Regions from separate parts of the Pedobacter sp. AC163 genome, predicted to be linked through region 1. Evidence: riboswitches for the same ligand, from Rfam matches in the RefSeq annotation. Region 1 holds a riboswitch; the other holds the start of a gene.
What was found. Region 1 has a riboswitch for fluoride ahead of ACZZZK_RS11430 (voltage-gated chloride channel family protein). Riboswitches for the same ligand answer to the same signal wherever they lie in the genome.
Positions count from the first base shown of each region.

Region 2: another riboswitch for fluoride. It lies ahead of ACZZZK_RS09235 (phosphatase PAP2 family protein); the one in region 1 lies ahead of ACZZZK_RS11430 (voltage-gated chloride channel family protein).

Region 1 is NZ_OZ409872.1:2,654,871-2,666,773, reverse strand. Features, by position in the region: gene purD (phosphoribosylamine--glycine ligase) at 1-419, shown strand, start outside; gene ACZZZK_RS11450 (redoxin domain-containing protein) at 503-1,648, opposite strand; gene ACZZZK_RS11445 (formimidoylglutamase) at 1,762-2,943, opposite strand; gene ACZZZK_RS11440 (NAD-dependent epimerase/dehydratase family protein) at 3,015-3,977, shown strand; gene ACZZZK_RS11435 (HAD-IB family phosphatase) at 3,977-5,278, shown strand; gene ACZZZK_RS11430 (voltage-gated chloride channel family protein) at 5,356-6,645, opposite strand; fluoride riboswitch at 6,663-6,724, opposite strand; gene ACZZZK_RS11425 (tryptophan 2,3-dioxygenase family protein) at 6,788-7,753, shown strand; gene ACZZZK_RS11420 (branched-chain amino acid aminotransferase) at 7,900-8,964, shown strand; gene ACZZZK_RS11415 (DUF4920 domain-containing protein) at 9,059-9,523, opposite strand; gene radA (DNA repair protein RadA) at 9,865-11,241, opposite strand; gene ACZZZK_RS11405 (Rne/Rng family ribonuclease) at 11,357-11,903, opposite strand, start outside.
Region 2 is NZ_OZ409872.1:2,186,516-2,198,418, forward strand. Features, by position in the region: gene ACZZZK_RS09230 (four-helix bundle copper-binding protein) at 781-1,119, opposite strand; fluoride riboswitch at 1,347-1,415, shown strand; gene ACZZZK_RS09235 (phosphatase PAP2 family protein) at 1,458-2,012, shown strand; gene ACZZZK_RS09240 (EamA family transporter) at 2,017-2,430, shown strand; gene eno (phosphopyruvate hydratase) at 2,489-3,769, shown strand; gene ACZZZK_RS09250 (voltage-gated chloride channel family protein) at 3,788-5,080, shown strand; gene ACZZZK_RS09255 (YidH family protein) at 5,241-5,630, opposite strand; gene ACZZZK_RS09260 (hypothetical protein) at 5,671-6,177, opposite strand; gene ACZZZK_RS09265 (LysR family transcriptional regulator) at 6,170-7,069, opposite strand; gene ACZZZK_RS09270 (c-type cytochrome) at 7,214-8,299, shown strand; gene ACZZZK_RS09275 (DsrE family protein) at 8,319-8,774, shown strand; gene ACZZZK_RS09280 (molybdate ABC transporter substrate-binding protein) at 8,794-9,714, shown strand; gene ACZZZK_RS09285 (substrate-binding domain-containing protein) at 9,726-10,475, shown strand; gene ACZZZK_RS09290 (YeiH family protein) at 10,593-11,579, shown strand; gene ACZZZK_RS09295 (beta-propeller fold lactonase family protein) at 11,586-11,903, opposite strand, start outside.

The DNA of each region.
Region 1 (11,903 bases):
TCGTAATCGAATACAATGCCCGTATGGGCGATCCGGAAACGGAAAGTGTTATTCCACGCATCGAAAATGATTTGGTAGAACTATTTATGGCCACAGCGAATAAACAGTTGAACCAGGTTAAGCTTGTAATCTCTGAGCAAACTGCGGCCACAGTAATGATCGTAGCTGGTGGTTATCCAGGAGAATATTTGAAAGGCAAGGCGATTTCGGGGATTGAAAACTTGCGTCATTCAAATGCTTTTCACGCTGGTACCTTGCTTGATAATGATGTGGTAAAAACCAACGCTGGAAGAGTGATTGCGATCACAAGCCTACAGAAAGATCTTTTTACTGCGCTGCAATCTGCTACTGCCGATGCAGGTAGAATTTACTTCGATGGCAAATACTTTAGAGAAGATATTGGTTTTGATTTGATATAGTTCATCGTAAAAAAAAGCCGCAGATTTGCAGATTATCTATTTAATAAAATCTGCAAATCTGCGGCTTCGGTATGAAGTGGAATCTATTTCGATTTGCTTCCCAAAAGTTCCTGAAGCTTGTCTTGCAATGCCTGCTCTCTTAAACCTTTAGCAATAATTTTTCCGGTTGGATCTATTAAAAAGTTAGCTGGAATTGAACGAATGCCATAAAGCTGGGCAACTTCATTGTTCCAGAATTTTAAGTCAGAAACATGAGTCCAGGTTAACTTATCATCTGCAATGGCTTTTAACCAGGCAGCTTTTTTACCAGGTTGATCTAACGAAACACCTAAAACGGTAAAACCTTTATCTTTAAATTTATTATAGGCTAACACTACATTTGGATTTTCCTGGCGACATGGCCCGCACCAAGAAGCCCAAAAATCAACCAAAACATATTTTCCTTTAAAATCAGACAACTTAACAGGTTTGCCTGCGGTATCTGCTTGGGTAAAATCCATAGCCATTACACCCACAGCGGTTTTTCTCCCCGCATCGAACATTTGGGTAAGTTGTTTTCCGTTTGGAGTTGCCTTCAATTCTGGAGATAGCGCTGTAAATGCCTTTTCAGCCGCAACAGCTTGTTCCGGATCACTCGCTAATTGACCAATCGCACTCAAACTGATATATGATTTCGGGTTATTCTGTGCGAAGTTTAATAAAAGCGGCGGAAGCGCTTCTGATTCTTTCTCAAATTTCTCTCTTAACTTAGTCATTAAGGCTTCATCCTTTTTCTGCTCTGGAGTAAATGCTCTGTATTCAGCATCGATAGCCATTAACTTATCATTAACTGGTTTGGTTAAAGCTTTTAATTTCCTGGCATCATCATTCACTGGAGAACCAACAATAGCAGCGTTTTTCAACGAATCTGTAGCTGTCAAATTAATACTTCCTGGTTCTACGTAGATAGATAAGCCATCTAATTTCTCCCCTTCAGCAGGACGGGTAACGTACGGATTTTTGTTTAAATAAAGACTTCCCTGTGCAGGATTTTCAACTGTACCTTTAAAAGAAAATGCTCCATTTACAACCGTTGTAGAATCGGTAATGTTTTTTCCATCGCCCTGATAAATCAGATAAACTTTACTACCAGCTTTTAATCCTTTTATATTTCCGTTTAGTGTAAACGGTTTTTGCGCCAACGCTGCTAAAGGCAATAAGGCCAGCGCAGATAATAATATTTTTTTCATTAATGAGATTTGTTTTTTCAAAAGTAGTGATATATATAGCTAGAACGCAATTGCTTGTGTAAAATTATGGTAGCGTTGAAGTGTGTTTGAACTTCCACAAATTATCCATTGGATTATGATAACTTCTGAAAAGTACGCCACCATAAATCGGGCATTTCGCCGCTTACTGCAGTCTGGTAATCATCATAACGGCAAGGTACGAGGTGGTAACGTTCGTTTTTCGATTGGCCCGAAGGATATGGAACCTGCATCCACCAGCGATCTGATTTTTTGCTTTTCACGAAAACCATTTCACCAGAACCATCTTTCAAACTGGTTCTGTAAATCATAAATTGTGATTTTGGTGTAAGTGGGAAATCCTTTTTACGGGCATAAAAACCATCTACAAAATACCAGGTCATCTGCGCCAGCAAAAACGCGGTTTGGCCATTATTATCGTAGGCCGGGTTAAATTCGTAAAAACCAATTGAAGTCAATTTATCGTTCATGCCCGCATAACGGGCAATTCGGCAGGCTTCTTCACCGTCGAAACCATTTGGTGTAGTGTTCGCATTTGCTGCAGCATCAGCCGATCGGATGGCACCCAGATCAAAACTGATCATGTTCGCATTGCGGATAATGGGCTCTGTCAACGTGATGTCCTGAGCAAATTCTCCAAGGCGGTGAACATCAAAATAAAGCTTGTCCATCACACTCAGGCTTTCTTGATTTACAAAATAAGTTTGATAACCAATGTTGCTGTAATTGAAAAGATAGTTGGGTTGATGAAGAAAAATCTTATTCAGATAACAGTCTGATCTTGTTTGGATTCCAGGGGTATCATCGTCGCCAATATCAAATTGATTGTCGATAATTACCAGATCCACCTTTTGCTCTAAATCTTCATAGCCTAAATATTGGGCATAGGTTAAATCCTGGCCGCCGCCGATAATAATGGGAATGATGTCTTTTTTGATCAAATCAGACACCACCATTTTGATGGCAATGTAAGTATCGGCAACCGTTGCGCCATGCTTGATATTTCCTAAATCGACAATTCTACTGCTGAAAGACCCTTCATTAAGTTTGTAAAATTTCTCCCTGAAATAATCGGGTGCCAACGCACAGCCTTCATTATTTACTGCCCCCCTTCCATCTAACACACCAATAATGGCCAAATCGTAAGTATTCTCTTCAAAATCAGGAAACGATTCGGTAAAAATGTGTGCTTTTAAACCTAGCTGGCTTGTTAAAAATCCTTGCTTTGGTGTAAAACTATCAGGGTTTATTGGGGAAAAGAAATCCGTTAATGACATATATTTAAAACTCTCGGCTCAAATATCTATTTTTGAATGCGTATTTCCACATATAGCTCGAAAAAAATAAAATGATACTGGTAACCGGAGGAACGGGATTTTTAGGGTCTGAACTATTAAAACAGTTAACCGATAAGGGTTTAACCGTACGAGCGCTGAAACGTGAAAATTCAAAAATTCCGGTTATAATTAAAGACAATCCATTAATTGAATGGGTTCTGGGTGATATAAATGAACCCGCTGACCTGGAAGAAGCCTTTGAAAAAGTAACTCATGTTTATCACTGTGCGGCTTTTGTATCTTTAAGTGCTAAACATAAAAAACAATTGTTCCATGTCAATATCGATGGAACTTCAAACATTGTAAATCTCTGTGCCGAAAATAATTGCAGGCTTTTACATGTGAGCTCAGTTGCTGCTTTAGGAATAGCAAAAAGAGGGAATAAAATTTCTGAAAAGGACTTTTGGGAATATGATTCGAAGGCACATGCTTACGGGCTATCGAAGTATGAAAGCGAGATGGAAGTGTGGCGTGGAATTAACGAAGGCCTCGATGCCATAATCGTAAACCCATCAGTAATTATTGGGAAAAATGCAGGTTTCGAAGGGAGCGGAGCCATCTTTAAATTAGTAAAAGACGGATTTCCTTTTTATACAAACGGCGCCTCTGGTTTTGTTGATGTAGAAGATGTAGTGAAAGCGATGATTTTGTTGATGGATGCTGAAGTTTCAGGAGAGCGCTATATTTTATCATCTGAAGATATTCATTACAAAGATTTATTTACACAGATAGCAATAGGTTTTGGAGTAAAGCCGCCTACAAAGGAAGCAAAAGCATGGATGCTTGGTGTAGCCTGGAGAGCATTGAAATTCACATCCTTATTCACCAGAAATGAACCATCAATAACTAAAGACACTGCCAAAAGTAGTATCACTTTAAGTTATTACAATAATAATAAAGTGATTGAGCAAACCGGAATCGTTTTTAAACCGCTTGCTCAAAGTATAACAGAAATTACCCAACACTTAAAATAATGCCCAAACAAAAAGCATATTACATTATCGATTTCGACAGTACTTTTACCCAGGTAGAAGCACTTGATGAACTCGCTAGAATCTCTTTAAGGAACCACCCAGACAAAGAGGCAATTTTCCAGAAGATTGAAGACTACACCAATTTAGCCATGGAAGGCAAGCTTTCATTTTCAGAAAGTTTAGCGCAACGGGTGAAATTGCTGGAGGCAAATGAAGATCATTTGAAACAACTGATTAAACACTTAAAAAAGAAAGTTTCTACCTCATTTTCGCGTAACGCAGAATTTTTCAAGAAACATGCTGATGATGTTTTAATCGTTTCTGGCGGATTTAAAGAATTTATTACTCCTGTGGTGAGCCAGTATCACATTAAAAAAGAAAATATTTATGCCAATACTTTTGTAACCACTGGCGATGGAAAAATTATAGATTACGATCACGCAAACCCTTTAAGTGAAGAAGGCGGGAAAGTAAAGTTATTGCAACATTTAAAGTTAGAAGGGGAACTTTTCGGTATTGGCGATGGTTATTCAGATTTTCAGCTGCGGGAAAGTGGGCTGATCAATAAGTTTTTCGCTTTTACAGAAAATATTGCCCGTGAAAGCATTGTTGCCAAAGCCGATCACGTAACGCCAAGTTTTGACGAATTCCTCTATGTGAATGATTTGCCAAGAGCAATTTCATACCCCAAAAATAGGATTCTTTGTTTGGTTATTGGCGATGTTGATCCACTAACACTTTCTATACTCAAGAATGACGGCTTGTCCATCAGGCATAAAACTTCTTTCGAAGAAAAATATGTTAAAGATGTCGGCATTATTGTTCTGGCAGATGGCGAAAAGATTGATAAGGAGCAACTAAAAAACGCTGCTAAACTTAAAACAATTGGTTATTTAGGAAGCGCAAAGAATAAAATCGACTTTGATGTTTGCACTAAACAAGGAATTGTAGTTTTCGATGATCCGAAAAACAATCCCCGTAATATCGATTTTATTCCAAAACGAGTAGCTGATTTTATGAATACCGGCGCTACCTATTTGAGTGCCAATTTCCCGAATTTGCAGTTGCCGAAAATCGATAAATCGCACCGGTTAATTCATATCCATAAAAACGTTCCAGGCATTATGGCCAAAATTAATACCGTGTTCGCCAAACATGATATCAACATTGTAAGCCAGTTTTTAATGACAAACCCAGAAATTGGATATGCAATTACCGATATCAATGCTGAATACGATAAACAATTATTTAAATCACTCAAAAAGATTGAGCACACTATAAAATTTAGGGTATTATATTAATTCAACGATTTGACCTTTATCAATGGATTTAAGTTTTGACAACTTTGCTAGTACTTAAGAAAGAAAGTTGTCAAAGCTTACCTTAAAAACTGATGTCTCTTTAACAACAAATGTTTTGGGCTACCAATAGCTTGCGAACGATAGATGCCAGTATGCCCGGAAAATAGATAGGCCACAACGCAAGCAAGAGCAATGTATATTCCAGATGCTACACCAAACAATTCTACGCCCATAAAAATACAAGCCAATGGTGTATTTGCTGCGCCAGAGAAGACGGCGACGAAACCTATTCCAGCTAATAATCCGATAGGTAATGGAATAAAAACACTCAAGAAACTACCCAATGTTGCGCCAATGAAAAATAATGGGGTTACTTCTCCACCTTTAAAGCCACAACCTAAGGTTAATGCCGTTAAAAAAAGTTTGATGGCAAACGTATAATAAGGCTCCTGTTGCGTAAATGATTCAGAAATTACAGGAATTCCTAATCCTATATATCTTGTTGTACCCAAGAAATAGATAATGACAATTAAAGTCAACCCACCAAATACTGGCCTTAAAGGCGGATACTTTATTTTACTGAACAAGTTAGAAAAGCCATGGTTTAAGGCGGAGAAAGATCTGGCCACTAAGCCAAAAACAATTCCAACACCCAACGATAGTAACAGATTAATGGCATCCATTTGTGGCACAACACCAATGGAATAATGAGTGTGGCCAACGCCCCAAACTTTGCATGCATAATCGGCAATTATAGCGGCTAAAAACGAAGGCAAAATTGCAGTGTACATTAAACTACCTACCACGAAAACCTCTAAGCCGAAAATTGCACCTGCTAATGGCGTCCCGAATACCGACGCAAAGCCAGCACTAATTCCGCAGATGAGAATAATTTTTCTGTCGCGTGGCTTTAACTTAAATAGCTTGGTAAACTGATCGGCAAAAGCACCTCCAATTTGTACAGCAGTTCCTTCTCTTCCTGCCGATCCTCCAAATAAATGAGTAATAATCGTTCCGGCAAAAATTAATGGCGCCATAATTAATGGAATTACCTTTTTGGGTGACTGTAATTCTTCAATTAAAAGATTGTTTCCTTTAACAACATCCTTGCCCCAATAATGATATACTAAGCCAATTAAAAAACCTGCAACTGGTAAAAATGAAATGATCCAAAGGTGGCTTTCTCTGTAATTTGTTGCCCAATTTAAGGTTACTAAAAATAAGGCAGATGCAGAGCCAACTATTGCACCAATTAGCGCTGCTATTAAAAGCCATTTTAAAGTGCTCAATAATACTACTCCGAAATCCTTTTTAATAAAAGAATTGATAGACAGAAGGAATCCTTCTGTTGGTTTTTTAACAGGCATTAGAATTCAATTTAAATAAAATTGTAGGAGTCATCAGCCTGTTTGGCGGTTTTGGCGGTACCCCATCGCCATTGTTCAAATGTATAAATTTTAGCAATTTCTTCCAAAATCTTTAACACCTTTGTAAAGCTAACTTAGAATAATGGATTTTACACCCGAAATAAAAGATAAACTTCATCAGCTACAAGAAAAATATACAGCCATGGGGCAGGATATGGCTTCTTATCTAGATGGGTTGCTCTATGCCGATTTTCTAACCTACTGGGATTACATCCATTTGGATACGCTGCTAAGTTTACAAAGTCCAAAAACGCCGTTTCCTGATGAAGAGATTTTCATCATGTACCACCAAATTACTGAGTTATATTTTAAGCTGACCTTGCATGAATGCAGGCAAATTGCTGAACATGAAAATTTAACTGTCGAATTTTTTACTGCTCGTGTTAAAAGAATTAATGCTTATTTTAATGCATTGACTACTTCTTTCGAGGTGATGGTGGATGGCATGGAGAAAGAACAATTTTTGAAGTTCAGAATGTCATTATTACCTGCTAGCGGTTTTCAATCCGGGCAATATCGGATGATTGAGATTTGTGCAACTGATTTTATTCGTTTGGTTGATAAAAGTAAACGCGAAGAATTAAGCACCGCTACTATCGAAGAACAGTTCGAACATGTTTATTGGAAGTTTGGTGCTACAGAGTTGTCATCGGGTAAGCAAACTTTAACATTAAAGCAATTTATTAAAAAATATGCCGCTCAGTTTTTACAGCTGGCTAAAGATAGATCACTTACAAATTTCTCGGCTTTGTATCATCAGCTGGCAGCAAATGGTGCTGATGTTTCTGCGCTTGCAGAAGAATTGCGTAAGCTCGATTTATATGTCAATGTAGAGTGGCCATTGTCGCACTATAAATCAGCAGTGCGTTATTTAGAAAAAGATCCGATTGATGTAGCCGCAACCGGCGGTACCAACTGGCAGAAATATTTGCCTCCGCGTTTTCAAAAACGAATTTTTTATCCTTTTTTATGGAGTGATGAACAAATGGGAGAATGGGGCAAAGGCTGGGTGCTTAGTGTACTCAAAACACTCAAAAACAAAGATTAATATCAGAAAATACTATTAAAAAAGCTCGTTTTTTGCTAATTTGCGTCAATTAGAAAATGATAGATGGAGTGAGTGATAGAATGAGTGAATTTGCGATCCGCAAATCATTCAATCATTCAAAATTCTCTCATCCCAAAATTTAAATTATGACCGAGACATTAGATATAAAAATCACCAAAGCTGATCAAACTCGTTTGACAGTTACAGATTTTTCTCAATTACCATTCGGTAAAGTTTTTACCGACCACATGTTTACCGCCGATTACGAAGATGGCGAATGGAAAAATTTACAAATTATTCCTTACGGACCTATTCCAATGAGTCCTGCAATTTCTGCCCTTCATTATGGCCAGGCGATTTTTGAGGGTTTGAAAGCTTATCGCCAACCCGATGGAAAAATTAGTGTATTCCGTGCCGACAAAAACTTTGAGCGTTTTAATAAATCTGCAGCGAGAATGTCTATGGCTACTATTCCTGAAGAAATTTTTATGCAGGGATTAGCAGCCTTAATTAATGTTGATGAGAAATGGGTTCCAAATCAGGAAGATTATGCGCTTTATATTCGTCCGGTTATGTTTGCTACCGATCCTTATTTAGGCGTGAGAGCATCAGATACTTACAAGTTTGCCTTATTAACAACGCCTACGGGCCCTTATTATAGTTCTGCTTTAAAAGTTAAAATTGAGACGGAATTTACCCGTGCGGATGAAGGTGGAGTTGGATTTGCAAAAACTGCTGGAAATTATGCCCGCTCACTTTATCCTTTTGAGCAAGCCAAAAAAGAAGGGTTTGATCAATTAATCTGGACAGATTCGGTAACTCACGAATATATTGAAGAAGCAGGCACTGCAAATTTGATTTTTGTAATCAATGGAAAGTTAGTTACACCTTCCATTCGTAGTACCGTATTGGATGGCGTTACACGCGATACAATTATTAAATTGGCTAAAGATGCAGGCATTGAAGTTGAAGAGCGTAGAGTATCAGTTGCAGAAGTGATTGAAGGCATTAAAAATGGTACCTTAACTGAAGCTTTTGCTGCAGGTACCGCCGCTACTGTTACTCATGTTGGTGTAATTGGTTATAAAGACGAAACTTACCAATTATCAGATCCATCAACAAGGCATATTTCTAATGGAATAGCTAAGAAGTTAAATGATATTCGGTATGGCTTAGCGCCAGATGAATTTGGTTGGAACTGGGTATTATAAATCTAATTAAGCATAAAAAAAGCCTCGAAAATTTAAATTTTCGAGGCTTTTTTGTTAAGCTTGATCTTTAATCTTTGCTCCTTAATCTTTATTCTTATTTATCTAAGATTACAACACCTTTAGCCTCAAAAGCTAATTCCTTTTTAGGGTCAGTAATTTTAGCAACTTCTTCCGGCGATTTTTTAGCATCTTCAGCATAGTGACGTAGCGTTTCTACCGAAATGGTTTGCTTTTTTGCTATACCATCCAGAACAACATTTTTGCCAACAATATCCATCGGCATGAAGAATGCATAATCTTTAAAGGTTACCCTCATCGGATCGCCGTTTGGCATTTGCAAAGTCATCCAACATCCTTTTTTCTTACAAACATCAACAACTTTACCTTCAATCTTCATGTCGGCAGTTTTTTTGTCTCCCATGGCAGCTTCCATTTTAGCCGCTGGTTTCACATCGCCAGGCTTAACTTCTTCGCCAAATTTCTGACCTGTATATGCAGTTTGTGCAAAGCCGATTGCTGCAAATAAGCAGAAGCCAAGACTTAAAATGATCTTTTTCATTATTTTAATTTTTAAGATTTGTTGCAGTTTCCTATCTGAACCAAAGTTATTTAAAATTTTTCTCAATAGCGAAAGCAAAAAAAATCCTCGTTAGCTCTCACTAACGAGGAAAATCATCCCTATTGTTATAGATCACATCCCATGATGTACAACATACTACCTTAGGCAAATGTTAATCCAAAGTGCCGATGTATAAATAGGTATTCCTTATCATGTTGATAATCAAATATTTAATGACTTTTGAGGCGCTGTGCCAGAAAAATGTCAACTGTGGAAATGGGTAAACAACTCAACTATCTAAATAATTTTGTAGAAAATATTCCCCAACAATTCCAGTTCATTTAGCCGAATATCATTCCAAAAACTTCCTCAATTTTGCTTACTGCCTTAATTTCCAGGTTATATTTAGCAATGTCAATACCTTTTAAATTGTATTTAGAAATATAAATTGTTTCAAAGCCCAATTTATCTGCTTCTGCTATTCGTTGTTCTATTCTATTTACCGCTCTTATTTCACCAGATAAACCAACCTCAGCGGCAAAACAGTTTTTAGATGATATTGGAATATCCTGTTGTGATGAAATGATGGCGATTAAAACTGCCAAATCGATTGCAGGATCTTCAACCCTAATTCCGCCAGCGATATTTAAGAATACATCTTGCGTACTCAGCCTAAAACCACAACGTTTTTCAAGTACAGCTAAGAGCATGTTCATCCTCTTGGTGTCAAAGCCAGTTGCAGATCTTTGCGGGGTTCCGTACGCGGCAGCACTCACCAGCGCTTGGGTTTCTATCAACATTGGTCTGGCACCTTCTAACATTGCAGATACGGCAATTCCACTAAGCTCTTCATCTCGTTGCGATAGAAGAATTTCTGATGGATTGGAAACCTCTCTCAAACCACTTCCTTGCATTTCGTAAATCCCGAGTTCAGCTGCGGCTCCAAAACGATTTTTGATCGAACGTAAGATGCGGTAAACATGATGCCTGTCGCCCTCAAATTGCAATACGGTATCAACCATGTGTTCGAGTATTTTTGGTCCGGCAATGGCACCATCTTTCGTAATATGGCCGATTAAAAATACGGGAACGCCAGTTTCCTTCGCGAAGCGTAAAAGCTCTGCAGTACATTCTCTCACTTGCGATACACTTCCTGGAGTAGAATCAATGTGAGAAGAATGCAGGGTTTGGATGGAGTCTACCACTAAAATTTCTGGCTCCAAAATTTCTATTTGTTTAAAAATATTTTGGGTAGATGTTTCTGTTAGGATATAGCAATCAGCAGACGGACTTTCTTGAATTCTTTCTGCCCGCATTTTTATTTGTTGTTCACTTTCCTCTCCAGAAATATAGAGTATTTTTTTGCCTTTCAGGTTCAGTGCCAATTGCAGCATCAGAGTAGATTTCCCTATTCCAGGTTCTCCCCCGATAAGCACCAATGAACCTTCTACCAAACCACCGCCTAAAACGCGGTCAAGTTCCTTATCACCAGTTGCAATTCTTCTTTCAATGGATGATTCAATCTCATCAACTTTGCTGGGTTTACTCAATTTTCTTGAGCTGGTTTCGGTTTTCCAGGTGGGTACTGATGTTGTATTTTTTTCGATAACTTCTTCTACAAAGGTATTCCATTGGTTGCATGAAGGGCATTTACCCAACCATTTCGCCGATTCGTAGCCGCAGCTCTGACAGAAGTATGCTGTTTTAGTTTTTGCCAAGTGATTTTTGATTTTAGATTTACGAATTTAAGTGTTAAAGCCCGCAAAAGCTAAATCACTTTTAAACAAAAAAGCCTGAACTTTTAAAGTTCAGGCTTTGATTAAATGTTTTGAGTTATAATTTTATCTCTTCATCTTTTGATGAGATAAAGTGGAATTCGTTTAGATAATACGATGATTGAGCTTTTACTTTGATCCACTGGCCATATTTAAAGAACCAACGTCGCTGTAAATTAAAAATCCCTTTCGTTATATATGCTTCTATGTAAGGATGAACGCAAAGGGTTACGCCTTTTTCATTCTGTTCACGTAAAATATAATTTAGGTTATTTTCAATATCATCCATTAAAACGATACTCGCCTTAATTTCTCCAGTACCTCCACAGGCTGGACATTTTTCTACCGTAACAATATTCATCTCCGGACGAACACGTTGTCTGGTGATTTGAACCAAACCAAATTTACTTGGAGGTAAAATGGTGTGTTTCGCTCTATCCAATAACATCAGCTCACGCAAATAATCGAATAGCATTTTACGGTTTGTAGGCTTGTGCATATCGATAAAATCGATTACCACAATGCCGCCCATATCACGCAAGCGCAATTGACGGGCAATTTCTTTAGCCGCCTCTTTGTTTACCTGTAAAGCATTTTCCTCTTGA
Region 2 (11,903 bases), 470 kb from region 1:
TAAGTGGCAATATGAGGCATCTAAAAAGTATGCCTCTTATTTTTTAAGCATTAAGAACTTGAAAATAAGTCACTTACAATAGATTAAATTGAATTTTTCGGTTCGAACTTTTTAGAATTTTCCCTAAAATTAAGATATACCGCAACTATTTATAAAACACCAATTGTCTAGACATCAGTGTTGAACTCCATAAACTGCTATCTAATTAGCCAAATAAGCATGTGGATTAGTTTCAATTGCGAACATCGATCAGCTTGAATATTATTCAATTATAGGATAAACGGGGGGAAATCCGTTTGGTCTAAATTTTTTTACAATTATGCGCAAATGCCATGTAGCTTGCATTTAATTTAGAAGGTACATACCCTCGGTTTAACAACGTGATTGATTTAACACCGCCATTGAAATGAAATTTGTATTTTTTGTTTTTTGAAATAATTTGATGAAGCGGGAATTGAAAGTTCATGCATTATTTAATGCATTCCTCAACTCGCATCTAGCCTTCATTTTCATAGAATTCGAATTATCAAGTACTCATCATCAAAAACTGAAATTCTTATTTGAATAATGGAATGAGTTTATGAGAATCATATCCTAAAAAACCCATTTTTTTAAGGCTAGAGAAAGGACATACCAAGAACAACCTCAAACCTTGGTAAATATCAAATAATGAGGGAATAATGAAAATAAAATGAATGGAATAAATTTGCCTATTTATAAAAATGAAAGGGCAACTAGAATGCTGCCCTTAATCAATTAATGCTCACGGTGATTGGCATCTTAAGCAGCTACTCCTGTCATTCTTCTGCATTCTTCCGCACAAGCCTTACAAGCATCTGCACATTCCTGACAATGCTGGGTATGATGATTACTACACTCATCTCCGCATTGCTGGCAAATATCTGCGCAAATACGGCAAATGTCTTGAGCAAAAGAGCTACCCATACTCATCAATTGAGCGGCAGAGTAGCAGATGGCTGCACATTGCATATCAAGCTCAATACACCGCGCCATCATTTTCACGTCTTCTTCCTGAGTGCATGAACTTGCACAATGATTGCAAATTGAAGCACACTTTAAGCATGCATCAATACAGTTTTTCCATTCATGGTATCCCATAACTTTAATTTTTTAGGGTTATAAAAAAAATTCCTATATAGATAACATGGTTATTTCCAGGCGGTTTCATTTTGTTTAAGAAAAGCTTTAATCCCGTGATATGATGCTTGTTTAAACGGTAGAAGAATAAGAAACTGGTTCTCGTATTCAAATAAGGAGGAATAGTGATAAATTAAATTCTCAACACCTACTTTAAGATTTTGCACATCATTTTATTAGTATTATATTTGCAATACGGAAATGGTGTCCTTCCGATTCAACCGCTTTTTTCAAAAGCTGATGGCGCCTACAATAGAAATTCCAGCAGGTAATAAAATCTGCCGGTCAAAGTATTGTAGGTGAAAAAATTAAAAATAAATTCTCAACTCTTATTGCTGGCAGCTATCTTAATTGCGCTTGTCTTACTTTGTCTGTCTGCCAAAGTGAGATCAGTGTTAGCAATGGTCCTGCCGGTTGAAACTGAATGGTTCTTGTGGATAAATCAGCACCATAATGCATTCTGGGATACGATCATGTACTGGGCCAGTGATAAGCGTTTTTGGCTTCCTTTTTATGCCTTCATTATTTATTGCCTCTTCCAGAATTTCTGCAAAAAAATTTGGCAGGTTCTTATTACCATTGCGCTACTAGTTGCTAGTGCAGATCAGATTGCTTCAGGACTGATTAAAAACACCGTTAAGCGTCTACGCCCTTCCCATGAACCGAATCTAACTACGATCATTCATTTAAGTAAAGCAGGTGCGGGTGGGATGTATGGATGGCCATCCGCTCTTTCATCACCTATCTTCAAAAGCATTCTTTCCGCTGGTTCGGCATTTACCGGATCATTGCCGGAGCAACGGTTCTTGTACTCATTTACTTTGGAATTATTCAATAACGGAAAATTAACATAAAACTATGTGGTGGATCTACGCGCTATTATCAGCTTTCTTTGCTTCCCTTACGGCCATCTTTGCAAAAGTCGGCGTAACCAATGTCAATTCTGATTTGGCTACTGCCATACGAACGGTGGTAATACTGATTGTAGCCTGGGGGATCGTAATGGCCAGAGGCGAACTTAAAGGAATTACGGAACTGTCAAAGCATAACCTGCTATTTCTTTTTTTATCTGGCCTTGCCACCGGCTTGTCCTGGATATTCTACTACAAGGCTTTGCAGATCGGGAAAGTGTCCCAGGTCGCCCCTGTTGATAAGTTGAGTGTTGCCCTAACTATTATACTTGCAATGGTGTTCCTGAAAGAAGCTCTTACCCTGAAAGTATTCTTTGGTGCCCTGCTGATCATTGGGGGAACACTGGTTTTGATCTTTTGAGAAACTCAATTATTTGTAAGCAACCGAAATACTAAAAATCAATATAAAACAAAAAACTATGAAATTAACTAAAATTCATGCCCGTGAAATTTTGGATTCCAGGGGCAATCCGACAGTAGAAGTAGAAGTCACTCTTAACGGAACAACAGCAAGGGGTATTTCTCCATCCGGGGCAAGTACGGGTGAAAAAGAAGCCGTAGAGCTTAGAGATGGTGATCCAGAGCGCTATAATGGTAAAGGCGTGGAAAAAGCAGTAAAAGGGATTAACGTCGAAGTCGGCAAATCAGTCACCGGCTTATCCTTTGAGGGTCAGCAGGCCTTCGATGATCATATAATTGGTCTGGATGGAACCGAGAATAAATCAAGGCTCGGCGCAAATGCGATGCTTGCGGCCTCAATCGCCTTCGCCCGGGCTTCGGCCGTTGCAAAAGGGATTCCCTTGTATAGGCAGCTAGTGGAAAGGGAAGGTTACGTAATGCCCGTACCGTGCATGAATGTCATTAATGGGGGAAGGCATTCTGATAACAACATCGATTTTCAGGAATTTATGATTGCCCCTCATAACGCCCCCTCGTTTAAGGAAAGTATCCGTATGGGCGAAGCTGTTTTTCATTCCCTGAGAAGTCTGCTAAAAGCGAAAGGCTATTATACCGGAGTTGGTGACGAAGGTGGGTTTGCGCCAAATCTGAGTTCTAATGAGGAAGCCGTCCAAATCATCATGGAAGCGATACATATTGCCGGTTTTGCTCCAGGCAAGGATATTTCCCTTTGTCTTGACCCAGCGACCAGCGAAATGTGGAATAATGGAAAATATGAATTTTATAAAAGTTCTAAAGAACGGATCACAACAGATGAAATGATTGGCTTTTGGGAAGGATGGTTAAAAGAGTACCCAATTATCCTGTTGGAAGACGGGTTGGGCGAAAACGATTGGGAGGGATGGAAAAAGCTGACCAGCCTTTTGGGAGACAAAGTGGAATTGGTTGGAGATGATATATTCTGCACCAACCCGAGTATTATCCAGCAGGGAATCGACCAGGGCATTGCAAACAGCGTACTGATTAAATTGAACCAGATCGGTACAGTTTCCGAAACGCTAAAGGCCGTAGAACTAGCCCAAAAAAACGGTTACAATTGCTTTATTTCTCACCGCAGTGGTGAAACTGAAGACACGACAATTGCGGATCTGGTTGTCGCTACCGGTGCGGGGCACATCAAAACAGGAAGTGGCTGCCGCTCTGAAAGGGTATCTAAATTTAACCAGTTGCTTCGGATAGAAGAAGAACTTGGTGATAGGGCATCATTTGCAGGAATCAATACTTTTTATAAAAAATTATAAATCAGCCGCTAACCTACAATGAAACATAATAAATTTTTATTTGAACACCTTTCGGTTTTTAAATATGCGGTTCGATGGACGCTGCTTATACTTCCTGTTGCCATTGCAATAGGAAGTATGGTTGCCTTGTTCCTTTGGCTGCTAGGCTGGGCCATTCACTTTCGCTTTCAGCATACCTGTCTCATTTTTCTGCTACCTTTAGCAGGTATTGTGATCCACCTGATTTATCAGTCAGTTGGTAGGTCCTCAGAAAAAGGAAATAACCTGATCATGGATGAAATCCATAGGCCGGGTGGTGGAGTGCCCAGGCAGATGGCGCCAGTAATCTTAATAACTACAGTGATTACCCATTTGTTTGGCGGATCGGCTGGAAGAGAGGGAACCGCGGTACAAATCGGAGGAAGCATCGCAGGAATGTTTAGCCGCTGGTTTAAGCTAAATGAGGTAGACACCAAGATGCTCCTTACCGCGGGAATTGCAGCCGGGTTTGGGGCGGTGTTCGGAACACCGCTCACCGGTGCCATATTTGCAATGGAAGTTCTGGCCATTGGAAGAATAGAGTACAAGGCTTTACTTCCCGCATTAATTGCCAGCGTGCTTGGTGATCTTACTGTCTCTGCCTGGGGCATCCATCATACCGCTTATCACATCGATCTCATAGAGAAAAGTGCCTACTTTCTATCTGAATACCTGCCGGTAAACCTACTCCTGCTTAGTAAGGTTATTCTAGCATCCACATTGTTTGGTCTGGCCAGCTACCTGTTTGCTGTAATGGTGCATGAGATCAAGGCCTTTTTTTCTAAAGTATGTAAGATCCAGTGGCTTATTCCTGTTATCGGTGGTCTGATTATTATAGGCTTGACTTACGCCATCGGGAAACCGGATTACTTAAGTTTGGGCGTGGATAGCGAATACCAAGGAGCCGTTACAATTCCCTCTGCTTTTCAGCCTGGTGGAGCAGATACTTGGAGCTGGTTATGGAAGACCATTTACACAACTTTAACATTAGGAACTGGATTTAAAGGTGGTGAGGTAACGCCTTTGTTTTATATTGGCGCAACATTAGGCAATGCACTTTCGACCTTATTAAATGCTCCAGTTAGTTTGTTTGCTGCCCTTGGATTTATTGCTGTTTTTGCTGGTGCAACGAATACACCCCTTGCCTGTACGATTATGGGTATAGAACTTTTTGGTAGTGAATACACCATGTTTTTTGCGGTAGCCTGTTTTACAGCCTATTTTTTCAGTGGCCATTCAGGTATATATTCTTCACAGCGTATTGCGGTACCCAAAATATTTACGGGAACATAAAATATTGACTTATCCTGTTCCTGTGGATTATCATAAAGAGGTGAAATTTTTATAAGATCCTTGACCAATGCAATCAGCAATTTATATCAAAAAACAACGCTATATCGACCGCTTTCCTTCCTCTCTTTTCTAAAGCATCAAGTACAGATGATTTAACTGCCTATGTTGTTTTAATAAGGTAGAGCAGTAAAAGTATACTAGCTATGAAAACTAAAGCGGTTAAAACTTTAACAAAAAGTGTTGAATGGTAATACACCCCCTGATTCAATTGTTCTTTCGTTGAATTATATCTTAAGTAAGAACAAATGATAGTAATTGCTCCCAGGGCAACTAGAAAAATCCCGATAATGCGGGAATCTCCGGTTTGGTGCAGGGGCACTTTACTCCCCAGTGCGGCACTGATCTGCTTGATAAATAGCGAGAATTTCATCACCACGAAGCCAAATCCCATGATACCAATACTGGTTCTGATCCAGGCCAAAAATGTTCTTTCATTAGCCAAATGGTCTCCTGCATGCTGTTTGGTGTTTTCCTGATCTTGAATTTTCATCTTGTTCTGTATCGGTATATTACAGCAATATATTTGCATGTTATGTCAATATCGATGCCAGTTTGGAGATGATAACCCTGGTATCCCGGATGCAAGTAAGCCTGTTTGATTCAGTGCCGGCAGGATAGCAGGTAACTGCAATTTCTTCGATAAACGATAAGCCTGATAGGTCAATAGATTCTTTAACCTCTTGTTCAATGCTTTTCATTAGGATCATGATTAATCGGGGTTGATATGTTCTGATTTTATGAGCTAATTGCTCTATTCCCCCCTGCCTCTGGTTTTTTCTGATTTTAACTGACGATTTATCAATAGGTGTACAAGTTAGATGTTCCAAAAAGCATCCCGTGCCTTTAAAGAACTGCAAAAAATCTTCTACAGATTTAAAATCGCCAAATACCTCACTAAATGCAAGATAAATTGTTCGAAACAGATTAGTATTTCCCAGGTAAAAATGTTTATCGTCACCTCCAGGAGCTTCAGAAACAAAGAGCAGCAGCACTTTAGCTGGCTGATATTGCCTCGAAATTTCGGTAACACTATACATTATAGTTGTAGCTTTTAGCGAAGCGCATAAATAGTTCCGCCAGAGCGTCCTGCTGACCATGAAGCTGAATGAAATGAAACGGCCTTTCGATAACCATATCCTTGATATCTATGATGCGGCATTCATTATTCTTGAGCTCTTTCAATATGGAGTGGATAGATAAAAAAGCCAGGCATTTGCTGTGAATCAAATAGGATTTAATGCTTTCGGTACTACCTAACTGCATTTCTATATTTAAGTCCCCCACCTTTATCTGGTGTGCTTTTAAAGCATATGCAATAACATCTAGTGTACCAGAACCAGGTTCACGAAGTAATAAATCATAATCCTTCAACTCATTCGGTTTGATCATTTCCTTTTTCATGGCATAATTGTGACCAGAACACACCAGCACCAGCTCGTCTTTTAGATATTGTTCGTATTTAATCTGTGGGTTCCGGGAGATGCCTTCAATGATTCCAAAATCTATTTCCTTAGCAATCAAACGCTGCTCTACATCTTCTGTGTTTCCGGTAACCAGTTGAATTTGTATATCCTTAAACTTATTGTGAAACTGTGCCAATACAGGTGGAATGATATATTGTGCCACAGTACTGCTGGCACCAATCCTCAATATTCCTTTATGCTGTTTAGTAAGTAGATTCATATCATATTCCAGTTCCCGGTAAGTTCCAAAAATCTGTTCTGCGTAATGCAACAATAATTCGCCGGCTGGGGTGAGGCTGATTTTTTTGTTTCCACTGCGTTCAAATAATGACATTTTGAACTCCTGCTCTAATTCTTTAATGTGTTTGGTTACAGCAGGCTGACTGATAAATAACTCTGCCGAGGCCTTTGTAAAATTCAGCCTTTTAGCGACAGCATAAAATACTTGCAAACGGAAATCTATCATACACGGTTTTAGTAGATAACCTAAGATACAAACAATTTGTTTCAACGGGTACTGACATCATAACCTTACGTTATCATCAATAACTTTTTATGCTTTTTCTGATGAGTAGAATAAATGCACATTTGTAACAGAAAAATATTGGTTATGAATAAGGAATCAACAGAAAAAGAAATCAGACAAGCACTTATATATACAGCCAGGACAACGGCTATCATTGCGTTTCTATTTGTTGCTTGTGGAACCATTTTCATCTGCACTTTATTTTTTAATGGGCAGCCAGATGTAGTGACAGCAAAAACCAAACAGGATGTGGAAACCGGTATAGCTGCTGTTAACGTCAAAAGCCAGGTTGTACCTGCTGATGCCTGGAAAGCGCCTGATGAAAATACGATTCCGGCGGACACCAAGTACGGCCAGATGATCAGGTATGGCAAAGAATTAATAGCACATACGAGCAAATATTTTGGGCCAAATGGATCCATAGCCCGTATTACAAATGGTATGAATTGTCAGAATTGTCACCTCGAGGGTGGAACCAAACTGTTCGGAAATAATTATGCTGGTTTTATTTCCAGTTTTCCTAAAATGAGTGGCAGATCAGGAAAGGTTGAACCTGCATCGGCACGTATTGCAGAGTGCTTCAATCGAAGTCTTGCAGGCAAAGTACCAGACGAATCTAGTAAAGAGATACAGGCAATGCTGGCTTATATGAAATGGCTTGGAACAGGTGTAAAAAAAGGGGAGAAAGTGTTTGGAACGGGAACCGAAAAATTAAAATTCCTGGATAGGGCAGCGAATGTCAAACATGGAGCGATTTTATATACCAGTAAATGTCAAAGTTGTCATGGTGCAAATGGTGAGGGAATACTTGATGAAGACAAACTAACTTATGTTTATCCGCCATTATGGGGCAAACACAGCTACAATGATGGCGCAGGGATGTATAGACTCAGTAACTTTGCGGGGTTCGTAAAGAACAATATGCCATATGGTGCCAGATATGGAGATGCGCAGTTAAGTGATGAGGAGGCCTGGGATCTCGCTGCTTTTGTGAACTCACAGCCAAGACCACATAAAGATCAGGGAAAAGATTACCCTGATTTGTTAAAAAAACCTTTTGATGCGCCATACGGACCATATGCCGACAAATTTTCTGAAAATCAACATAAGTATGGTCCATTTGCACCAATTGTAACCTCCGAAAAACAAGTAAAACTAACAACTAAATAAATCATCAAAATCTAAAATCATGAAAAAAATAACCTTAATCTGTACATTATTTTTGCTGATCGCAGCAACCTCGGCCACTTTTGCCCAAGCTACACCTGCTAATTTTACAGGGGCAAAAGCCACCCTGAAAAATTATAAGGCACTGTATGTAATCAATAACGGTGATGAGAAAAAGATTGCAGGAACACTTCGAAACCTAAAAAATGCACTCGACGATCCCAGGTTAAAAGGGAAAATCAATGCAGAACTTATTGCCTTTGGAGATGGCGTAGCTGTTTACCAGAAGAACGGATCTTTTGAAAAAACATTGTTAGAACTGCAATCCAGAGGAGTAATTCTTGCACAATGTGAAAATACCGTCAGAGAAAGGAAAATCGAAAAAAATACCTTATTTGATTTTATCAGTTATGTACCCAGCGGCAATGGTGAAATCATCATCCGTCAATATCAGGGATGGGCAGTTGTACATCCTTAAACCAAATAATTAGAAAATCATGAAATATATAAATCACACCTTTTTAGCCACAGTTGCATTTTTATTGCTTTGTGGAAATGTTAAGGCCCAGGATCATCGCTTTGATCCGCCCTGGAATACTCCACCTGAAAGTAAAGTTCAGTTCACAGTACCTGGAGTAGACAATGTGCCTGATCTTTTTGGAGACATTAATGATCCCCAACTGGTGGTTTTCTTTGCCGGTAACCAGTTTATGTGCATTGACGAATTAATTGCAGCCTTTAAAAAGTCATATCCACATTATCAGCGGGTATTTGCCGAAACGCTTCCCCCAGGCATTTTAGCCCAACAAATAAAAACCGGTAGCATTGTGGTGGGCAACATGAGAATTACCTTAAAGCCGGATGTTTATACAGCTGGTAAGAACCGGATAGACATGACCCCTGAATGGTTTAGCAAAACGACTTTATATGCTAGAAACAGGTTGGCAATCATGGTCCAAAAGGGAAATCCGAAGGCATTGAAGTCACTCAAAGATTTAGCAAATAAAGAGCTGAGGATCAGTATGCCCAATCCAGAGAATGAAGGGATCGGTAAACGTATTGAAGAAGCCTATGTGAAAGCTGGAGGGGAAACATTAAAATCTACCATCATGGAAGATAAAGTTAAAGATAAGACTACTTATCTTACCATGATCCATCATCGCCAATCACCAATGAGGATCCTATACAACGAAAGTGACGCCGCTCCAGTATGGTATACTGAGGCCTACTATCAGAAAATGATTGGCCATCCTGTTGAGCTCATTGAAATTCCTGAAAAAGAGAATATCCATGCGCAATATATAGCGGGACAGTTAAAAGATGCGCCACATCCGGCCGCTGCAAAAGATTTTATGGATTTTTTGATCAGTCCGCAGGCTGCTGCCATCTACAAAAAGTTTGGTTTTGATTTACCTTAAACATAAACACAATGAAAAATATATTTTTAACCATATTGTCAGTCGTTGCTGTAGTGACCATTGGGAATGCACAAATCCCAAACGATACTTTATATGTCTATGGTCCCGGTGGGCCGCTCGGACCGATCAATGAATGTGCGAAGGTTTTTGGAAAGCAGCATGATATCGTAATTAAAGTCACTGCCGGGCCAGATAATGAATGGATGCCGGATGCAATGAAACATGCAGATCTGTTCTTTGGAGGAGCAGAATACATGCTTTCAAAATTCATGTCTGACCACCCAAACATGATAGTGGCGAACTCTCGGACAGAGTTATATAAACGTGCGGCAGCGATCCTGGTACGGCCCGGCAATCCTAAAAACATCAAAAATCTGGGCGATCTCTGTAAACCAGGTGTGAAAATTCTTGATGTGAATGGGGCTGGGCAAATGGGGCTTTGGGAAGATTTGGCAGGTCGACAAGATCTGATTGCAAACATACAGCAGCGTATAGCAGGTACATTTGCAAATTCGGCATTGGGTATTGCTGCATGGAAAAATGATCCTCAATATGATGCCTGGATAACATTTGGCTCCTGGCATAACCGTTTACCAGACCTCACCTCAATGGTTAGGATTCCTGTTACACAAACAGTCTATAGAGGTACACCTGTAGTGAGGGGTAGCACTGGTACGCATAAGTCGGAAACTGAGGATTTTATCAAGTTTATGCAATCCGATAAAGGACATCTCATTTTCAAAAAATGGGGTTGGGAATAAATAATGTCTAAAAACTTATCTTCTATAACATGAAGTTATGGAAGATAAGTTTTAATGATTTGATCGGGGTTTATTAGTTATGGATCTTTGAATTAGAAAATAAAGACAATCAAAATTATGACACAAATCAAAGACAATTCAAATTCTTCTAAAATAAAGGCGGGTAACCTGCTAAACTTAAATTTAAACACCCGTAAAATTATCTTCATCCTGGCAGTTTTGCTGTGCCTCTTTCCATTTATGTCGCCTCCTTTAGCCTTATTGCTAGGATTAGTATTGGCGCAACTAATGGAACATCCCTATCTGCATTTAAATCACAAGGCCACAAACCTGCTGCTAAAAATTTCTGTTGTCGGGCTAGGATTTGGAATGAATGTATTCAGTGCAATGAAAGCAGGAAAAGAAGGCGTACTGTTTACCGTAGTTTCTATTTTCGGAGTGCTTATCATTGGTTTTATCCTGGGAAAAGTATTTAAAATAGAACGTAAAACATCTTTTTTGATATCAGCTGGAACGGCGATCTGTGGTGGAAGTGCTATTGCTGCATTGTCGCCTGTAATGAACGCAGAAGAAAAACAGATCTCCGTTGCAATGGGTACTGTTTTTATACTCAACTCGGTGGCCTTATTTCTTTTCCCCGCTATCGGACATGCGCTTAACTTGTCACAGTCACAATTTGGTATGTGGTGTGCCATTGCTATTCACGATACCAGTTCTGTTGTTGGGGCAGCCAGTAAATATGGTGAACAAGCACTACAGATAGCCACAACTGTTAAGTTAGCCAGAGCACTATGGATTGTTCCCGTAGCGTTTGGTACATCTTTCCTGTTCAAAAGCAACAATAGCAAAGTTAGTATACCCTATTTTATAGGGCTATTTATCCTGGCAATGATCGCCAACACCTACTTACCTTTTATTAAGCCTTTTGCGCCCTACTTTGTAGCATTAGCAAAAGCAGGCTTAACTTTAACCTTGTTCCTGATAGGAAGCGGACTCTCATTTACTATCTTGAAAGCAGTGGGGATAATGCCACTGTTACAAGGCGTAATTTTATGGATAGTAATTTCAAGTGCTGCATTATGGGCAGTTATATCTTTGGTTTAAAATACATTAGTTACTGATCATCACCAGCTTTTTTGAAAGATCATCAATAAGAACCACATGTTTATAATCGGCGCCACCTGTTCCTACACTCTTAATTATCCCCGAGGATTGACCGCTAAAAGCTCCTTTTTCATCGGTCTTAAAAGAATTGATGACATAATCTGCGTTAAACGTATCATTTGAGGAGTTGGTTAACGCTAAAGTATACGAAGTATTTGGCTCGAGTTTTTTAAAGTCCTGTTGGACAAGATCAGTCAAGCCTACGCTTCTTACGTTTAGCATGCCTGATGACATTGAATTATCCTTATTCATCAATTTAATCAC